One region of the Paenarthrobacter sp. YJN-5 genome, then DNA from elsewhere that is predicted to be linked to it. Evidence: riboswitches for the same ligand, from Rfam matches in the RefSeq annotation. Region 1 holds a riboswitch; the other holds the start of a gene.
The links. Region 1 has a riboswitch for glycine ahead of gcvP (aminomethyl-transferring glycine dehydrogenase). Riboswitches for the same ligand answer to the same signal wherever they lie in the genome.
Positions count from the first base shown of each region.

Region 2: it holds a riboswitch for glycine, as region 1 does, so the genes downstream of both, gcvP (aminomethyl-transferring glycine dehydrogenase) here and gcvP (aminomethyl-transferring glycine dehydrogenase) in region 1, are expected to answer to the same signal.

Region 1 covers NZ_CP053546.1:164,200-171,871, forward strand. Annotated here, with positions in the region: gene HMI59_RS24725 (cytosine permease) at 1-1,143, opposite strand, end outside; gene HMI59_RS24730 (IS256 family transposase) at 1,603-2,853, opposite strand; glycine riboswitch at 3,546-3,644, shown strand; gene gcvP (aminomethyl-transferring glycine dehydrogenase) at 3,792-6,656, shown strand; gene gcvT (glycine cleavage system aminomethyltransferase GcvT) at 6,668-7,672, shown strand, end outside.
Region 2 covers NZ_CP053544.1:299,232-306,903, forward strand. Annotated here, with positions in the region: gene HMI59_RS01400 (AMP-binding protein) at 1-822, opposite strand, end outside; glycine riboswitch at 1,143-1,242, shown strand; gene gcvP (aminomethyl-transferring glycine dehydrogenase) at 1,392-4,265, shown strand; gene gcvT (glycine cleavage system aminomethyltransferase GcvT) at 4,277-5,398, shown strand; gene gcvH (glycine cleavage system protein GcvH) at 5,420-5,803, shown strand; gene glyA (serine hydroxymethyltransferase) at 5,800-7,119, shown strand; partial or broken gene HMI59_RS01425 (L-serine ammonia-lyase) at 7,396-7,672, shown strand, end outside.

The DNA of each region.
Region 1 (7,672 bases):
CTTCTCGGGTCGAACCTCCGGCAAGACTCCCTTGGGCGTCCTGCGGTGCATCGCAATGTAGACCAACGCTATCGCCACCCAGGCCGTAACAAATACCCCTTGCCAAGCCAAGGCCTTAAGCAGATAACTGAGGACATTTGTGAGCATGAACAGGAATGCAATTACCGCCGATACAACTACCCATACGAATCGCGGAAGACGCAGGTTGAATACGCGCTCCATGAATGAGCCAAGGTTCAGAGATGCAAGATAGTAGTTTGCCGTATTGATGCGCGTTTGAGAAACAAATATGATCACAAGGCCGAAGAAGCCAAGCGAGGAAATGAAGGCTTGAACCACCCCTGCTTCAGAGGCCTCAAGGTTCCATGCACTTACGATATAGATTCCTACCGCTCCGTTCAGACCGAAGGTGAAGGCGTAGAAAACCCATCCAAAGTTGACATGCGCATGGAATTTTTCATCCTTCTCTCGGCCCAGCCTTGCATAGTCGAAGGTGTACATCATCATGACCCAGACGCCCATATAGATGAGATATGAGGTGACCCATCCGGGCAGAGGCGAAGAGGCTGCGGCATGTCCGATCCAATCGGTGGGTACGCCGCGTATGACAGTGGCGGCGATGACTACGGCCACAAGGCCGGCTACGTAAAGCGGCAAGAGAAATCCGTTGAGTTTGTCGAGCCAGTTTTGGACGCCCCCGGCTACAAGAGGAATAGCATAGGCGACAACGATGGCGTACCACATGACGATTGAGCCGCCGAAGAAGCTCTCCAGCGCGACTGCAATGATGGACCCCTCGAACACGGCGTAATATATAGCGGTTGCTGCGAAGATCAGTGTGGCCAAGGCGGAACCCACCAGCCCGAACAGAGTCCGGGAAAACTCTTCCACAGAGAGGCCCGTTCGGGCAGCGAACCTGGTCAGCACCATGTTGACTAGTCCGTAGGTAATGGTGCTGAGAACCATCCCCACGACGGTGTTGAAGACGCCGACGGCGCCTGCGGAGGCGATTGCGATGTAAAGCCAAAACATAGCTGAAAAGAGGGCCCACCACGCCATCGTGAGAGACCAGCGTCCGACTTTTTGATGGGCGGGTAGGACGTACGACGTGTACCCAGTCGCTTGTTCTGCGGAATCTGACATAAGTGCTCCTGTTGAATCGCGAATGCGTAGAACGAGAAAGTGGTGATTGAACAAAGGTTGGAGTTGTCATGTTTCAACCTGCATGCAGGCGGAGCCACGTCGGACAAGGAGTGCTTGTGCCAGCGCATCCGAAGCCCATCACGTCCGCCCTGTTCCACTCGTGAGAGCGAATGCGGTTGGGCTACTCGTAACGGGTGACCGGGTATCTCGCGCCGAGAGCTCTGCCGTACTTGAACGGTGGAACGACTTTGGATCTGGCTGGCTCGAAGTGCGCCAGCGCCCGTTCCAAGATCCAGCCGTGAACTGATCCTATGGTGGCTTGCTGACGGTCAAGTCCCGTGGAGTGGTGTAACCGTTTCGTGATCCTTCAAGGATGTGGGGGCTAGTTTTCGTTGTGATTGCAGATGCTCGCGACGAGCTCACTCACGGTGTCGGAGTACAGCCCAGGAGTGGGGGCGCTCATGCTGCGGCCCCGAGCTCGGGGAGCTCATGGTGCTGGCCGATAGTGTCGGTACCCACGAGCGTGAGGCGGCACCTCGCGAGAACGTCAAGACCGAGGTAACGACGACCCTCGGCCCATTCGTCAGACTGCTCCGCAAGAACGGCCCCGACGAGGCGGGTGATCGCGGCCCGGTTCGGGAAGATCCCCACCACATCGGTCCTGCGGCGGATCTCACGGTTCAGGCGCTCGTTCGGGTTATTCGACCAGATCTGCTGCCACACATCTTTCGGGAACGTGGTGAACGCGAGAATGTCAGCCCGGGCAGCATCGAGGTGGTCGTGCACTTCGGGGAGTTTGTCCTCGACGTAGTCCAGGAGCCGGTCGAATTGGGCCTCAACACTTTTCTGGTCGGGTTGGTCGTACACGGAATGCAGCATCGCTTTCACCGCCGGCCACATGCTCTTCGGGGTCACTGACATCAGGTTCGCAGCGTAGTGCGTGCGACACCGTTGCCACGACGTCCCAGGGAAGTTCGCGCGCATCGCTTCAACGAGGCCAGCGTGCGCGTCAGAGGTGATGAGTTTCACCCCGGTGAGGCCGCGCGCGACAAGGTCTGCGAAGAACCCGTTCCACGCCATCGTGGTCTCCGCGGTCGCCACTTGCATGCCCAGGACTTCCCGATGCCCGTCAGCGTTCACCCCGGTCGCGACGAGCACCATGGTGTTGATCACCCGCCCGCCCTCACGCACTTTCATCGTGAGTGCGTCGCACGCGACGAACGTGAACGGGCCGGCCTCACCTAACGGCCTCGTGCGAAACTCACGCACATGCTCGTCCATATCGGCGGCCATTCGGGAGACCTGCGACTTCGACAGGGAATGGATGCCAAGGGTCTTCACGAGTTTGTCCATCCGCCTCGTTGAGACGCCAGCGAGGTAGGCGTCAGCGACGACGGTGATCATCGCCGCTTCTGAGCGTTTGCGACGTTCGAGGAGCCACTCGGGGAAGTACGTGCCGGAGCGGAGCTTCGGGATCGCGACGTCTATGGTTCCGACACGCGTATCGAGTTCACGGGTGCGGTATCCGTTGCGGGAATTCACTCGGTCAGCAGAGGGCTTCCCGTACTCGGCGCCGCAGATCGCATCTGCTTCGGCTGAGAGGAGGGTGTTGATCATGGTTTGCAGCAGGGTGCGCATCAGATCCGGTGATGCGTCGCCCAGCGCGTTGGTGAGGACGGTGGCAGGGTCGACAATAGAGGGAGTGGTCATCGGTGTGACGCCTTTCGAGTGGGATGTGAGAGTTTCCTCGAAGGAAGATCCCGGTGGCCACGCTGACGTTTACTGGCCGGGATCGTTACACCACTCTACGGGGCACTACTTTGCTGACAGGGCTTCGTCGAACATCCCGCATCGCCCACTATGGGGATGCGTCGGTAACCTCCTAAGCACATTTGACGTCCGGTTTGGCGCAAGACCTCAGGGAGCCTGCGGGTGCGGTTAGTAGCTGGCAATCGGGTTGGGATGTTGGACCTTGAGCTTCGCCTCACTTGCATCTCACATTTAAAGATCTAAAGGATCGCAAGTAGGATCAATAATGGATTCTGCGCACCAGTGTGTCAACAGTCACAATTTGATTTTCTGAGTCTTATCACGGAACCGGCGGGCAGAGACTTCCCGCATGGCCTCCCGAACAGACGCCCGAGGCCTTAGGCGGGGCGGTAATAGCAGCACCCGAATGTGTAAACTTCACGTGCCGGGGACTCTCGTCCACGGCTTGTCCGCTTCGCTGCCGGCCCAGGCGTACTCCAAACCCTGCGGACCTGGCCATTACTTACGCGAGCATCCCTTAACTGAGCCACACCAGGATTTCGCGAGCACACTGGCGGGACTGGGCGCGTACTTGCGCGATTTGACAGCCCCATAGTATGTTGTGAGCCGAATCACCAAATTTCATAGCCTTTTGAACCGTGGCGGGAGAGACCTGCCGGTACATCCAGTCAGGCGCCGTAGGAGCAAATCCTCCCCAGGAATCTCTCAGGCCCATGTACCGCCGCGGCGAGGCAACTCTGGAAAGCAGTCCGGGCAACCGGGCTCACCGACGGTGCAAGTGGAACACAGTCCACGGAATCTCTCAGGTCCAATACAGAGCGGGGAGGAACCCACATTCATCGTGGCGCTCAGCGGGCGCCTGAATCATGGAGTTCCTCTTGACTGTTAAATCCTCCCCAACCGCGTTCGCGGACCGGCACATCGGCGCCCGCCGCCAGGCCGACGTGGACACCATGCTCAAAGCCATCGGCTACGACTCTGTCGACGGCCTGGTTGACGTTGCCGTCCCCGATTCCATCCGCCAGTCCTCACCGCTCACGCTGCAGAAAGCGTTGAGCGAGGTGGAGGTCCTTGCCGAGCTCCGCAAGCTCGCCTCCAAGAACAAGACCGCCGTGCAGATGATCGGCCAGGGTTACTTCGACACCGTCACGCCGCCGGTCATCCGCCGGAACATTCTTGAATCCCCGGCCTGGTACACCGCCTACACTCCGTACCAGCCCGAGATTTCGCAGGGCCGCCTCGAAGCACTGCTGAACTTCCAGACCATGGTCCAGGACCTGACTGGCCTGCCGATCGCCAACGCTTCGCTGCTGGACGAAGCCACCGCCGTGGCCGAAGCTGTGCTGCTGATGCGCCGCGCCAACAAGGACAAGTCGGCCAAGGACGGCAAGACCGTCCTGGACGCCGACCTCCTCCCGCAGACCATCGCGATCGTGAAGGGCCGCGCCGAAGCACTTGGCTTCGAGGTTCTTGTTGCGGACCTCTCTGCCGGATTGCCCGACGGCGACATCAACGGTATCGTCCTGCAGCAGCCCGGTGTTTCAGGCCGGGTCTTCGATCACTCCGCCGTGATCGCAGAGGCGAAGGAACGCGGTGCCCTGGTCACCGTTGCTGCCGATCTGCTGGCGCTGACACTCATCACCCCTCCCGGTGAACAAGGTGCGGATATCGCCGTCGGAACCGCCCAGCGTTTCGGTGTCCCGCTGTTCTTCGGCGGGCCGCACGCCGCCTACATGGCTGTTCGGACCGGCATGGAACGCACGCTTCCGGGGCGCATCGTGGGAGTGTCCAAGGACAACGCCGGCGTGCCCGCTTACCGGCTCGCCCTGCAGACCCGCGAGCAGCACATCCGCCGGGAAAAGGCGACGTCCAACATCTGCACGGCGCAGGCATTGCTCGCGATCGTTGCATCGATGTACGCCGTCTACCACGGCCCCGAGGGCCTCAAAGCAATCGCCGAAACAGTCCACGGCCACGCACGCACTTTGGCCGCTACTCTCACGCTTGCTGGAATCGAAGTAGTCCACCGAAGCTTCTTCGACACCCTCACCGTCCGCGTCCCCGGCCGAGCCACCCAAGTTGTTGCTGCTGCGGCAGCAAAGGACATCAACCTGCGCTTAATCGGACCTGATCACGTCGGGGTTGCCGTCGATGAAAAGACCACCCGGGACACACTGGCAGCGGTCATGGCCGCGTTTGCCATAGTCATGGCCCACGGGGCACCCTTCATCGACACAACTGACGGATTCTCATTGGACGAAGGCTTAGTCCGGACTTCTGATTTCCTGCAGCATCCGGTGTTCAACACGCATCGTTCCGAGACCCAGTTGCTGCGCTACATCCGCAAGTTGTCGGACCGGGACCTTGCACTGGACCGCACCATGATCCCGCTGGGTTCGTGCACCATGAAGCTGAACGCGACGGCGGAGATGGAAGCCATTTCCTGGCCGGAGTTCGCTTCGATCCACCCGTTCGCTCCGGATTCCCAGACCGCAGGGTGGCGTGAGCTGATCGCCGGTTTGGAAGCCGACCTGACCGAGATCACCGGCTACGACCAAGTCTCCATCCAGCCGAACGCCGGTTCCCAGGGCGAGCTAGCAGGCCTGCTCGCGATCCGCGGCTACCACTTGTCCCGCGGCGATGATCAGCGCAACGTGTGCCTGATCCCGGCCTCGGCGCACGGCACCAACGCCGCGTCTGCTGTCCTGGCCGGCATGAAGGTCGTGGTTGTTGCCACGGCTCCCGATGGCACCATCGACCACGCGGACCTGAAGGCAAAGATCGAAGCCAACCGGGACGTGCTCTCGGCCATCATGATCACCTACCCGTCCACGCACGGTGTGTACGACGCCGACGTCCGCGAGGTCTGCGAAGCCGTGCATGAGGCCGGCGGCCAGGTGTACGTCGACGGTGCCAACCTCAACGCACTGGTCGGTTTGGCCCAGCCGGGCAAGTTCGGTGGCGACGTGTCCCACCTGAACCTGCACAAGACGTTCTGCATCCCGCACGGCGGCGGCGGACCGGGTGTTGGTCCCGTTGCTGCGAAGGCACACCTGGCCCCGTTCATGCCGGGCGATGCGAACAGCACTTCCTCCGAGGGTGGCGTGGCCATCTCGGCCTCCCGCTTCGGTTCCGCTGGCGTGCTGCCCATTTCCTGGGCCTACGTGAAGCTCATGGGCGGCGAAGGCCTGACCGAAGCCACCAAGTCGGCGCTGCTGGCAGCGAACTACGTTGCTTCACGTCTGGATGAGCACTTCCCGATTCTGTACACGGGTGAAGGCGGACTCGTTGCGCACGAGTGCATCCTGGACCTCCGCGAACTGACGGCCCGTACGGGTGTGACGGCTGAGGATGTGGCCAAGCGCCTCATCGACTTCGGCTTCCATGCCCCGACGCTGGCGTTCCCGGTTGCGGGCACATTGATGGTGGAACCGACGGAGTCCGAGGACCTGGCCGAGATCGACCGTTTCATCGAAGCCATGATCACCATCCGTGCCGAGATCGAGCAGGTTGCCGCGGGCGACTTCTCCGTGGAGGATTCCCCGCTTCGCAACGCACCGCACACGGCAGCCGCCGTCGTGAGTTCCGACTGGGACCGCGACTACCCGCGCGAGCAGGCCGCCTTCCCGGTGCCGAGCCTGAAGCAGGACAAGTACTTCCCGCCGGTGGGCCGCATTGATGGTGCCGCAGGTGACCGCAACCTCGTGTGCTCCTGCCCGCCACTTGAAGCGTTTGAGAACTAAAGGATCCCCACATGTCTGAGAACTACACCGCTCTGTACGAGCAGCACAAAAAGGCCGGAGCTTCCTTCACGGACTTCGGCGGCTGGCAAATGCCCCTCAAGTACGAATCCGAACTCGCCGAGCACCACGCAGTCCGCCGGTCCGCCGGGTTGTTCGATCTCTCCCACATGGGTGAGGTGTGGGTTGAGGGACCTGATGCGGCTGCCTTCCTGGACTACGCGCTGGTGGGCAAGCTGTCAGCGATCACGGTTGGCAAAGCCAAGTACTCGCTGATCTGCAACACCGACGGCGGCATCATCGACGACCTCATTTCCTACCGCCGCCCGGCTCCGGTGGGGAGCGACACGTACCTTGTGGTCCCCAATGCGGGCAACGCTTCGGTTGTAGCGGCAGCCTTGCTGGGACGAGCTTCAGGTTTCGATGTCTCGGTCAGCAATGCTTCTGCCGAGATTTCCCTGGTCGCGGTCCAGGGCCCGAACGCTGAAGCAGTCCTGCTGAACGTTGTCCCTGCCGGGCAGCACTCCCTTGTGACGGAGCTCAAGTATTACGCAGCGGCTAAGGTCACGATCGCCGGTGATGACTTGCTGGTGGCCCGCACCGGGTACACAGGCGAGGACGGCTTTGAGATCTACGTTCCCAATCAGGACGCCCCTTCACTCTGGGAGGCGCTGCTCGAAGCCGGCGAAGGCCACGGACTCATCCCGGCCGGCCTCGCAGCCCGCGACTCGCTGCGCCTCGAAGCCGGCATGCCCCTCTACGGCAATGAACTCTCCATCCACGTCAACCCCTACGCGGCCGGCCTTGGAGCTGTGGTGTCCCTGGCCAAGGACGGCGACTTCGTAGGCAAGGAAGCCCTGGCTGCGATCAAGGCTGCGGGTGTCGGGTCCACGATCGGGCAGAAGCTCGTGGGCCTCAAAGGAACCGGCCGTCGCGCAGCCCGCGGCCACTACCCGGTCCTCAAAGACGGTTCCCTGATCGGCGAGGTCACCTCCGGCCAGCCAAGCCCCACGCTCGGT
Region 2 (7,672 bases), on a different replicon from region 1:
GTACATCACAAAGAGATCCCAGCCGCGCTCCTGGCCGAGCTGCGCATAACGGCGCACGCGTGCAGGGTCCAGGCGTCCGCCCGCCTGAGTGATGTAGCGGAGGCTGGGCAACTCCATGTTTTCGAAGCCCACGCGTTCGAGCAGGTCAAAGGTGTACGGAACCGCGGCAAAAGACGTGACGCACCGTGACCGCATCAGCTCCCAGAAGCACGGGTCAACCACGGATAGATCCGTGAGCGCAATCGAGGCACCCACCAGAAGGTGGCTGTTCACGACGCTCATGCCGTAGCAGTAGGACAGGGGAAGCGTGGTGGCCGCCGTGTCATTCGGGCGGAGATGCAGGTACTGCGCAATGGCCTGCGCATTCGCCTGCACGGATGCTGCGGAGATGCGGACCAGTTTTGGTGATCCGGTTGAGCCGGAAGTGCTCAGCAGCAGGGCGAGTTCGGGATGGAGTTCGTGCTTGCTCCCGGAGTGCCGTTCTTCAAGGATTGTCCCGCCGTCGACGGACCGCGCAATGAGGTCAGGCTCGTAGGCCGCCAGTAGTGTCTCAACGGCGGGGCCTCCGCCGGAGGGGAGGATGAGCAGCGGATGACCTGACGAGAGGGCTGCCAGATACACCGTCAACGAGGACAGTGTGTTGTCGGCCTCGAGGGCGACCAGGCGGCGGACGCCGCCAAACGACGCCGCCATCTCCTGGACGCGGCAAGCCAGTTGGGCGTAGCTAACCGTGCCTGTTCCGAGGTGTACTGCGGGCCGGTCTCCAAACGATGCCAAGTGGGAGGCAAAGGCGACTCCGGCCAAATCCGGCTGAATACTCACCAAGGCAAGATAGAAGGTGTGCCTAACCTAACTCAAATGGATTTGTGGGCGGTTCCGAATTGTGAAGCCCTGGAGCAAGCCGGGAAAAGGGCCGGAAAGTGATAGAGCAAGCCGAAAAAGGGGCCGGAAAGTGATAGAGCAACGGACCCGACGGACGCTCTATCACTTCCCGCCGCCCTACGGGAGATCCTCTATCACTTCCCGCCGCCCCACCGCGGACGCTCTATCACTTCCCAACCGCCCTGACCTGCGCGTCTTGCCTTTCTTCGCGATCACCCGCTATGGTGTAAAGCGTGTCACCGAGGTGGCGCACACGCTTTTGATCTGCGGCGGGAGAGTCCTGCCGGGTACATCCAGTCAGGCGCCGTAGGAGCAAATCCTCCCCAGGAATCTCTCAGGCCCATGTACCGCCGCGGCGAGGCAACTCTGGAAAGCAGTCCGGGCAACCGGGCTCACCGACGGTGCAAGTGGGCAACCAAGTCCACGGAATCTCTCAGGTCCAATACAGAGCGGGGAGGAACCCGTATTCACCATGGCGCTCAGCGGGCGCCTGAATCCTGGAGTTCCTCTTGACTGTTCAATCCTCCCCCACCGCGTTCGCGGACCGGCATATCGGCGCCCGCCGCCAGGCCGATATCGACACCATGCTCAAGGCCATCGGCTACGACTCCGTTGATGGCCTGGTTGACGTTGCGGTCCCCGATTCCATCCGCCAGTCCTCGCCGCTGACCCTGCAGAAGGCCCTCAGCGAGACCCAGGTCCTGGCCGAACTCCGCAAGCTCGCGGCCAAGAACAAGACTGCCGTCCAGATGATCGGCCAGGGGTACTACGACACCATCACGCCCCCGGTGATCCGCCGCAACATCCTTGAGTCCCCGGCCTGGTACACCGCCTACACTCCGTACCAGCCCGAAATTTCCCAGGGCCGCCTCGAAGCACTCCTGAACTTCCAGACCATGGTCCAGGACCTCACTGGCCTTCCGATTGCCAACGCTTCCCTCCTTGACGAAGCCACCGCCGTTGCCGAGGCCGTGCTGCTCATGCGCCGCGCCAACAAGGACAAGACCGCGAAGGACGGCAAGACCGTCCTGGACGCCGACCTCTTCCCGCAGACCATTGCGATCGTGAAGGGCCGCGCTGAAGCGCTCGGCTTCGAGGTGGAGGTTGCGGACCTCTCCGCAGGACTGCCCGACGGCGACATCAACGGCGTCGTCCTCCAGCAGCCGGGCGTCTCGGGCCGGGTGTTCAACCACGCCCCCGTGATCGCGTCCGCGAAGGAGCGCGGTGCACTGGTCACCGTTGCCGCCGACCTGCTGGCACTCACCCTCATCACGCCCCCGGGCGAACAGGGTGCGGACATCGCCGTCGGAACCGCGCAGCGCTTCGGCGTTCCGCTGTTCTTCGGTGGCCCGCACGCCGCTTACATGGCCGTCCGCCAGGGCATGGAGCGCACCCTCCCGGGCCGCATCGTTGGTGTGTCCAAGGACAACGCCGGCGTTCCCGCCTACCGCCTCGCCCTGCAGACCCGCGAGCAGCACATCCGCCGCGAAAAGGCCACGTCCAACATCTGCACGGCACAGGCCCTGCTCGCGATCGTTGCCTCGATGTACGCGGTGTACCACGGTCCGGACGGACTCAAAGCGATCGCCGAGACTGTGCACGGCCACGCTCGCGTTCTGGCCACGGCACTGCAGAAGGCCGGCCGCGAACTCGTCTCCGATTCGTTCTTCGACACCCTCACCGTCCGCGTCCCGGGCAAGGCAAGCAAGGTGATCGGTGCCGCCGAAGCACGTGGCATCAACCTCCGCCGCATCGACGAGGACACCGTGGGTGTTTCCGTTGATGAAACCACGACGCCGGAGGTCCTCTCCGCGGTTGCCGTCGCCTTTGGCGCTGGTCCGGTCGGGGACGCGGCAGGGTTCGAACTGGCCTCGGACGTGCTCCGCACCTCCGACTTCCTGCAGCACCCCGTGTTCAGCACGCACCGTTCCGAGACGCAGCTGTTGCGCTACATCCGCAAGCTGTCCGACCGGGACCTGGCGCTGGACCGCACCATGATCCCGCTGGGTTCGTGCACCATGAAGCTGAACGCCACGGCGGAGATGGAAGCAATTTCCTGGCCCGAGTTCGCCTCCATCCACCCGTTCGCTCCGGATTCCCAGACTGAGGGCTGGCGTGAGCTGATCTCTGGCCTGGAAGCTGACCTGACGGAGATCACGGGTTACGACCAGGTCTCCATCCAGCCGAACGCGGGGTCCCAGGGCGAGCTTGCCGGACTCCTCGCCATCCGCGGCTACCACCACTCCCGCGGAGACCAGCAGCGCAACGTCTGCCTCATCCCCGCCTCGGCTCACGGCACCAACGCAGCGTCCGCCGTGCTCGCGGGCATGAAGGTAGTGGTGGTTGCCACGGCGTCCGATGGAACCATCGACCACGAGGATCTCAAGGCCAAGATTGAGGCCAACCGCGAGGTCCTGTCGGCCATCATGATCACCTACCCGTCCACGCACGGGGTGTATGACGCCGACGTTGTTGAGGTGTGCGAGGCAGTGCACGAAGCCGGTGGCCAGGTGTACGTCGACGGCGCGAACCTGAACGCGCTGGTTGGCTTGGCCCAGCCGGGCAAGTTCGGCGGCGACGTGTCCCACCTGAACCTGCACAAGACCTTCTGCATCCCCCACGGTGGTGGCGGACCCGGCGTCGGCCCCGTTGCTGCGAAGGCGCACCTGGCCCCGTTCATGCCGGGCGATGCCAATAAGGCAGCGCATGAGGAAGGGCATGGCGTTGCCATCTCGGCCTCCCGTTTCGGTTCGGCCGGCGTGCTCCCCATCTCCTGGGCTTACGTGAAGCTCATGGGCGGCGAAGGACTGACCGAAGCCACCAAGTCCGCCCTGCTGGCTGCCAACTACGTAGCTTCCCGCTTGAACGAGCATTTCCCTGTCCTTTACACGGGCGAAGGTGGACTGGTTGCCCACGAGTGCATCCTGGATCTCCGTGAACTGACCGCCCGCACCGGCGTGACCGCCGAGGACGTGGCCAAGCGCCTCATCGACTTCGGCTTCCACGCCCCCACCCTGGCGTTCCCGGTGGCCGGCACCCTCATGGTTGAGCCCACAGAGTCCGAGGACCTGGCCGAGATCGACCGCTTCATCGAAGCCATGATCACCATCCGGGCCGAGATTGAGCAGGTAGCCAGCGGCGACTTCTCCGTGGAGGACTCCCCGCTTCGCAACGCACCGCACACGGCAGCCGCCGTCGTGAGTTCATCCTGGGAGCGCAACTACCCGCGTGAGCAGGCAGCCTTCCCGGTGCCGAGCCTCAAGCAGGACAAGTACTTCCCGCCGGTTGGCCGGATTGACGGTGCTGCGGGCGACCGCAACCTCGTTTGCTCGTGCCCGCCCCTCGAAGCGTTCGAGGAAAACACAGCAGAGCTTGCGAACTAAAGGACCCTGACATGTCTGAGAACTACACCGCTCTCTACGAGCAGCACAAAAAAACCGGCGCCTCCTTCACGGATTTTGGCGGCTGGCAGATGCCCTTGAAGTACGAATCCGAGCTGGCCGAGCACCACGCCGTCCGCAACGCCGCGGGCCTGTTCGACCTCTCCCACATGGGTGAAGTCTGGGTCACCGGGCCGCAGGCCGCCGCGTTCCTGGACTACGCGCTGGTTGGCAAGTTGTCCGCGGTGGCAGAAGGCAAAGCGAAGTACTCGCTGATCTGCGATGCCGACGGCGGAATCATCGATGACTTGATCACGTACCGTCGCGCTGCGGATAAGTTCCTCGTGGTTCCGAACGCCGGCAACGCTGCCGTGGTGGCCGCTGCCCTGCTGGAGCGCGCCGCCGGTTTCGACGTCGTTGTTGAGGACGCCTCCGCTGAGACGTCCCTGGTCGCCGTTCAGGGACCGAACGCCGAGGCAATCCTGCTCAAGCTGGTCCCCGCGGAGCAGCACTCGCTGGTCACGGAACTGAAGTACTACGCCGCCGTCGAGGTTTCCATCGCTGGCGACCAGCTGCTGCTGGCCCGCACTGGCTACACGGGCGAGGACGGGTTCGAGATCTACGTTCCCAACCAGGATGCCGCTGAGCTGTGGGAAGCGTTGCTTGAAGCCGGGGAAGGCCACGGCCTCATTCCGGCAGGCCTCGCAGCCCGCGACTCGCTCCGCCTTGAAGCGGGTATGCCACTCTACGGCAACGAGCTCTCCCGCCACGTCAACGCCTACGCAGCCGGACTCGGCCCGGTCGTGGCGTTGTCCAAGGAAAGCGATTTTGTGGGCAAGGAAGCACTGGCCGCCATCAAGGCTGCCGGTGTTGGATCCACGATCGGTCAGAAGCTGGTCGGCCTCAAGGGCGCCGGTCGTCGTGCAGCCCGCGCGCATTATTCGGTTCTGAAGGACGGCACCCTCATCGGTGAGGTGACCTCCGGCCAGCCGAGCCCCACGCTCGGTTACCCGGTGGCGTTGGCGTATGTCGACGTCGAGCATTCCGCCCCGGGTACCACCGTTGAGGTGGACCTGCGCGGCAAGGCCGAGCCGTTCGAAGTTGTGCCGCTGCCGTTCTACAAGCGTTCCAAGTAGTCACAAGAGAAGGATTTTGAGATGAGCAAAGTTGTTGCCGGGCTGAAGTACTCGGCTGAACATGAATGGGTTGCTGCAGATGGCGGCGGCCCTGTGGGGATTGGGATCTCTGCGGTGGCCGCTGATGCCCTGGGCGACATTGTCTACGTGGACCTGCCCGAGGTTGGCTCCACGGTGACCGCAGGCCAGACGTGCGGCGAGGTGGAATCCACCAAGTCCGTTTCCGACCTGTACTCGCCCGTTACCGGCGAAGTGACCGAGATCAACGACGCCGTGGTCGATGATCCTGCACTTATCAACAACGATCCCTATGGTGCCGGCTGGCTGTTCAAAGTTGCCGCCACGGAAGAAGGGCCGCTTATGACGGGCGAAGAGTACGCAGCAGCCAATGGAGGCGAACTGTGAACCCTGTTTCCGTGACTGAATTCGAACAGGTCGTATCGCCGTCGTTGGACGCCGACCTCGCGTCGCTGGACCCCGAGATCGCGGCGAAGATCGACGACGAACTGGGCCGCCAGCGCGGTGGCCTGGAAATGATCGCGTCCGAGAACCACACCGCGGTTGCCGTGATGCAGGCGCAGGGCTCGGTGCTGACCAACAAGTACGCCGAGGGCTACCCGGGCAAGCGCTACTACGGTGGCTGTGAGCACGTTGATGTGATCGAGCAGCTCGCGATCGACCGGATCAAGGCCCTCTTCGGTGCCGAATACGCGAACGTGCAGCCGCACTCCGGCGCGCAGGCCAACGCGTCCGTGATGCACGCCCTCATCAAGCCTGGCGACACCATCATGGGCCTCAACCTGGCCCACGGCGGTCACCTCACGCACGGCATGCGGATCAACTTCTCCGGCAAGCTGTACAACGTGGTGCCCTATGGCGTCCGCGAAGACACCCACACCGTGGACATGGCCGAGGTGGAGCGCCTGGCCCAGGAACACAAGCCTGCATTGATCGTGGCCGGCTGGTCCGCATACGCGCGGCAACTGGACTTCGCAGAGTTCCGCCGGATCGCTGATTCCGTTGGCGCCTACCTGATGGTGGACATGGCCCACTTCGCCGGTTTGGTTGCCGCTGGCCTGCACCCCTCGCCGGTGCCGCACGCCCACGTCACCACCTCCACCACGCACAAGACCCTCGCCGGTCCCCGTGGCGGCATCATCCTCTCCAACGATGCCGACGTCGCCAAGAAGATCAACTCTGCCGTCTTCCCCGGACAGCAGGGTGGACCCCTGGAACACGTGATCGCAGGCAAGGCTGTGGCGTTCAAGATCGCCGCTTCTGAAGAGTTCCGGGAGCGGCAGTCACGCGTACTGGCCGGCGCCCGGATCCTGGCCGAGCGCCTGGTGCAGCCCGACGTCACGGCTGCTGGGATATCTGTAGTTTCCGGGGGCACCGACGTTCATCTGGTCCTGGTAGACCTGCGCAACTGCGAACTCGACGGCCAGCAAGCCGAAGACCGCCTCGCCGCGATCGACATCACCGTCAATCGCAACGCTGTGCCGTTCGACCCCCGCCCTCCGATGGTCACCTCCGGGTTGCGCATCGGCACGCCTGCCCTGGCCACGCGCGGGTTCGGCGAAGCGGCCTTCCGCGAGGTTGCGGACATCATCGCCGAAGCATTGATCGCCGACGCCGACGCTGACCTTTCGGGCCTGCGTCACCGCGTCGAGGTCCTGGCTGAGGCGCACCCGCTCTATCCGGGGGTTGCGAACCTCGGCTGAGCTAGTGGCACCCGGCGGGCCCCACGTCCGATTCGTGGTCTAGCTGCGCAGTGTGCCGTGCCCTCGGCACACTGCGCAGCGAACCCCCGAATCGGTCTGGCATTGATCTCCCGGGTGTGGCATTTGCTGGGAACGGATGCTGCACATTTACACCGGGTTGGAGGTTTGTACTGGACCTCCACGGGGGCTGGGCCAGCCTTGGCTCGGACTTGGCCCAGCTCCCACCTTTTGTTTTGCTTCCCGTTGTTTTTTCTTCGACCCCGAAAGGTCCCAGCCATGGCTGTTGGTGTTTTCGATTTGTTCTCCGTGGGTATTGGTCCGTCGAGTTCGCATACGGTGGGTCCGATGCGGGCTGGGGCGGTGTTTGCGCGGGAGCTTCGTGAATCCGGTGTTCTGTCTTCGGTGGCGGGGTTGAGGGTGGATTTGTATGGTTCTTTGGCTGCGACGGGTAAGGGTCATGGCACTTTTACGGCTACGTTGCTGGGTTTGGAGGGGTTTGAGCCGGAGTTGATCCTGCCCGGTGAGGTGGAGGAGCGTCTTGCTGCGATCGCGG